DNA from 2 places in the Leifsonia sp. PS1209 genome. Region 2 is predicted to be linked to the other one. Evidence: riboswitches for the same ligand, from Rfam matches in the RefSeq annotation. Region 2 holds a riboswitch; the other holds the start of a gene.
The links. Region 2 has a riboswitch for thiamine pyrophosphate ahead of HF024_RS06795 (Ykof family thiamine-binding protein). Riboswitches for the same ligand answer to the same signal wherever they lie in the genome.
Positions count from the first base shown of each region.

Region 1: linked by a shared signal. The riboswitch ahead of HF024_RS19795 (ECF transporter S component) and the one ahead of HF024_RS06795 (Ykof family thiamine-binding protein) in region 2 are both predicted to bind thiamine pyrophosphate.

Region 1 covers NZ_CP051154.1:1,863,899-1,866,279, reverse strand. The annotation lists gene HF024_RS08800 (ABC transporter ATP-binding protein) at 1-635, opposite strand, end outside; gene HF024_RS19795 (ECF transporter S component) at 659-1,285, opposite strand; TPP riboswitch at 1,319-1,419, opposite strand; gene HF024_RS08790 (spore germination protein GerW family protein) at 1,432-1,767, opposite strand; gene HF024_RS08785 (endonuclease/exonuclease/phosphatase family protein) at 1,878-2,381, shown strand, end outside.
Region 2 covers NZ_CP051154.1:1,429,730-1,432,110, reverse strand. The annotation lists gene HF024_RS06800 (asparaginase) at 1-662, shown strand, start outside; TPP riboswitch at 709-818, shown strand; gene HF024_RS06795 (Ykof family thiamine-binding protein) at 876-1,502, shown strand; gene HF024_RS06790 (ECF transporter S component) at 1,499-2,092, shown strand; gene HF024_RS06785 (ABC transporter ATP-binding protein) at 2,089-2,381, shown strand, end outside.

The sequences.
Region 1 (2,381 bases), 430 kb from region 2:
ACGATGCCGCGCCAGACGGCCACGCGGTGCTCGACCACGATCAGCGTCGCCCCGGTGGCCGCGAGCACGGACTCGACAGCCTCACGCACCTCGATCACGCCGTCCGGGTCGAGGTTCGCCGTCGGCTCGTCGAGCAGCAGCAGTCCCGGCCGCATCGCCAGCAGCCCGGCGAGGGCGAGCCGCTGCTTCTGACCGCCGGAGAGCTCCGCGGTGGGGTGGTCGAGCGGCACCCGGAGCCGCACCGCGTCGAGCGCATCCCGCACCCTCGGCCAGATCTGCTCGCGCGGCACGCCGAGGTTCTCGCAGGCGAAGGCCACGTCATCTCCGACGCGCGCGAGGATGACCTGCGAGTCCGGGTCCTGCAGCAGCAGCCCGCTCGCCCCACGCGCATCGGCCGGGCGCCGTCCCCCGACGATGACGGACCCGACGGTCTCCCCGTCGTCGTCCCCGCCGAGCACCCCGGCGAGGCCTGCGAGCACGGTCGACTTGCCCGCTCCGGATGCGCCGAGCAGCAGCACCCGCTCCCCCGGCTGGATGCTCAGGCTCAGTCCGCTGACCGCCCACGCGTTGCGCCCGGCATAGCGCCAGCCCCAGTCGTCGACCCGAACGGCGACCGGGGCTGACGGTCCGCGCAGACCATCCGCACTGCCTGCGATGATCAGACCCTGCCTGTCGCCTCGCGACCGGATGCGAACCTGCTGAGCGCGCCGGTCTTCGCCAGCGCGCGCACGAGCAGCCAGGAGAGCAGCCCGGCCACGACGATGCCGGAGATGGTCGTGGTGATCGTGTACGTCACGACGAAGCCGAGCTTGGAGCCCGGGTACCAGTAGAGGAGGTCGAGGATCGACTCCGCGATGCCCGCTCCGGCCCCCGCGAGCAGCGCGACAGGCAGCCGCCAGTTTGCGTAGAGAAACAGGGCGAAGACGATCTCGACACCGAGGCCCTGCACCAGCCCGGAGATGAGCGTCGCGAAGCCCCACTGCGTGCCGATCAGCGCCGAGACGGTCGCGGCGACCAGCTCGGTGTAGATCGCAGCACCCGGCTTGCGGATGATCAGCGCACCGAGCACGCCCGCGAACAGCCACGGCCCGTTCAGGATGCCCTGGAAGCCCGGGAGCACGGCGCTCACCGGTCCGGAGATGGGGTTGTCGAGCTGTCCCCAGACCCAGAAGACGACGCCGGAGGCGACGGCGACCACGCTGGCGACGACGATGTCGACGACCCGCCATTTCAGGACGCGCGTGCTGCGATCGGCTGTGGTGCTCGGAGAGAGTGTTGCGTGCACTGTTCGTGCCCTTTCGTTCGTGGAAAGAGGGCACGGGATTCGAGAATGTCTCCCTGCGCTGGCATGATCCAGATCAGGTTCAACGGTCGAAACTTGAGAAGTTTCCTCTCAGCCCGGCTCACCGGACTCCCGTGTTCGCGTTCAGTCTACTTCTTCAACGCCCGGATGATGCGTGCCCAGGCGTGGCCGGCCACCCAGACGAACGGGATGGCGACGGCGAGCAGCGTGATGATGTTCGGACGGAAGTGCACACCGGTCTCGTCGTTGATGTACGCACCGAACGGGATGCTCACGCCTCCACCGCCCGCTCCACCGGGGGCGTCGGCGTCCTCGCCCTCCCCGGCCGAGCCTGCGCCGAAGCCGTACTGCACGGCCGCGACAGGGACGATGGTGGTCCCGTCGATCTCCACGGGCTCGCCGTAGACCGACTTGATGCCGTTTGAGCTGATCGTTTCCGCGAGCTTCAGGGAGATGTTGGTCATGCAGCAACCGTACCCTCCCGCTCCCAGGCTCACCAGGGCAGTGCTCAGCCTCTGTCCAGCGTTTGCGGCGGGTTCTCAGCGGTGCACCGTGAATAATCGTGCGAGTGTCGATGATCCGTTCCAGCCGTGGCCCGCGCGGCATCGTCACAGGCCTGCTCGCCCTCATGGTGGGCGCACTGCTGCTCTGGCACGGTCTGCTGCCGAACATCGTGGGGTCCGCGTCGCTGATCGAGACCTTCCTGCCGTGGCTCGGCGGGGTCATCCTGCTGCTCGGCATCGCCTCTCTGCTGCGGCTGTCCCTGTTCGGCGGGCTCTGCGTCGCGGCGGCCGCCGCGGTCTGGGGCAGCATGTTCCTGCCGACCATCCTGCCCGGGATGCACGCGGGAGCGCCGTCGCTGACCGTCGCGAGCGAGAACATCCACGCCCAGAACACTGCGGCGGGCGCGATCGCGAAAGACCTCGCCGACCGCGCGCCGGACGTGATCGCCCTGCAGGAACTCGACGCCACCTCGCGGGAGACGGTCGCGGGCGTCCTCGCCCCCGGCTACCCGCACAGTGCCGTCGTCGGCACGGTCGGCGTCTGGAGCAAGTACCCGATCAGCGACGAGCAGCGG
Region 2 (2,381 bases):
ACGACTGGCCGCTCGACACTGCGGCACGCGACGACGCGATCCGGGCAGGCGACCACAAGCAGCCGCTGTTCATGAACTGCTCGGGCAAGCACGCCGCCATGCTGCTGGCCTGCATGGTCAACGGCTGGCCCACCGAGAGCTACCTCGACCCGCAGCACCCCATGCAGCAGCAGGTGCGGGATGTGGTCGAGCGGCTGACAGGGGACAAGGTCGTCGCGACCGGCATCGACGGCTGCGGAGCCCCGGTGTTCGCGATGGCCCTCAGCACCCTCGCCCGCGGCATCCAGCGCATCGCCACCGCATCGGAGGGCTCCCCGTTCGCGCTCTACCGCAACGCGGCGACGCTCAAGAACGCGGTGCTGGCGAACGGCTGGGCGATCGACGGCCCCGGACGCGCCAACACCCTGGTGATCGACGAGCTCGGCGTCTTCGCCAAGCTCGGCGCAGAGGGCGTGATGGTGATGGCCGCCCCCGACGGCACCACCGTCGCGCTCAAGATCCTCGACGGCAGCCTGCGCGCGGCGAGCATCGTCGCCCTGTCGCTGCTGGCGGATGCCGGGGCGATCGAGCGCCAGGCGGTCGACGCCATCGCTCCGAGACTCGACCTCGCGGTGTACGGCCGCGGCGAGCAGGTCGGGGAGATCCGCGCGTCGTACGTGTGACGCACGCCCCGTGACGTACGCCCCGTGTCCGGGACCGCGCTAAGGTGGTCCCGAACACGGGAGTCCGGTGAACCGGGCTGAGAGGAAGCGTCGAACGCTTCGACCGTCGAACCTGATCTGGATCATGCCAGCGCAGGGAGGCTGAATTCTCGCATATCGTCGCGTCCGCGACGGTGTTTCCCGTGCCCCACCTCCGACAGGAAGGGCACGACAGTGCACGCAACACCCACCCCACCCATCGAGCCGCGCGCGTTCGGCGTCGGCGGCAGGATCACCCTCTCGGTGATGAGCGACGACTACGTCGAGGTCATCCTCGGCGCTCTCGACGCAACGCCAAGCACCGGGCTGACGGTCGAGACCGACCCGATCAGCACCTGGGTCACCGGCCACGAGCAGGACATCGCGCGCTACTTCAGCGCCCTGATCTCCGCCGCCTCCGCCGGCGGCCACCATGTCGTCGCCACCGTGATGCTCTCCCGCGGCTGCCCGGGCGAGGTCACCTGCGAGCGTCCGGAGCATCCCCCAGTGTTCTCGGACGCCCCGCTGGACGTGCCGCAGACCGGCGTGGATGCGCTGGCCCAGTGGGCGCTCTACCCGCTCGACGACCACGGCACCCCTGAGCGCACCGCCGACCACATGCGCGACATCTACGCGGCCATCGACGACGCGAAAGCGAAGGGCACGTACGTCGGCAGCGACCACTACGTCACCAGGCTCTCCGGCGACCTCGCAGACATCGTCGGCACCATCGCCAGCACCTGGGCGGCGGTCGGCCGCGCCGTCGCGCACGTGACGACGCACGCCACCATCTCCGTCAACAGCCCGAGCGTGACCCGATGAGCGCCGGTGTCCGGCGAGGCTGGTCGCTGCGCGATCTGATGCTGGTCGTCGTGCTCGGGGTCGTCTTCGGCTTTCTCTACTGGGCGCTGGTGCAGGGCTGGATCGCCCTGTCCGCGCTGGCCGGACCGTTCGGCGACCTGGTGCAGCACGTGCTGCTCGGCGGCTGGCTGCTGGTGGCGCCGCTCGCCATCGCGATCGTGCGGCGGCCGTTCGCCGGCGTGCTGGCGGAGGTGATCGCCTCCGTGATCGAGGTGGTGTTCCTCGGCTCGGCCGTCGGGCCGACGCTGCTGATCGCGGCCGCGATCCAGGGTGCTGGCAGCGAGCTGCCGTTCGCGGCCGGGCGCTACCGGCGGTTCGGCTGGCTGCGGTACACGCTGTCCGGCGCGCTCGGGGCCGGTGCGGTGTTCTTCTACTCGGCGTTCCGGGCGGGCTGGTACGGCACCGACCTGTTCTGGACCAGGCTGATCATCCAGGTGCTGTCCGGCGCCATCATCGGCGGGCTGCTCGCGAAGGTGCTGGTGCGGGCGGTGGAGCGCACCGGCGCCGTCGACAACTTCGCCATCGGACGGGACGCGGCGGCGGCCAGGTGATCGCGCTCGACGCCGTCGCCGTCCGCTACCGGCGGCAGGAGCATCCCGTGCTGAACGGCGTGGACCTCCGGGTCGCCGCCGGTGAGCGCGTGCTGGTGTTCGGGCCGTCCGGCTCCGGCAAGTCGACGCTGCTGCAGGTGCTGGCGGGGAGCATCCCGCACAGCGTCCACGCCGTGCTCGACGGGTCCGTGCGGATCGGCGACGGCGTCACGGAGGCGAGCACCGTGGTGGAGCGCTCCCCCGTCATCGGGATGGTCGGTCAGGATCCCGCTGCGGGCGTGTGCCTCCC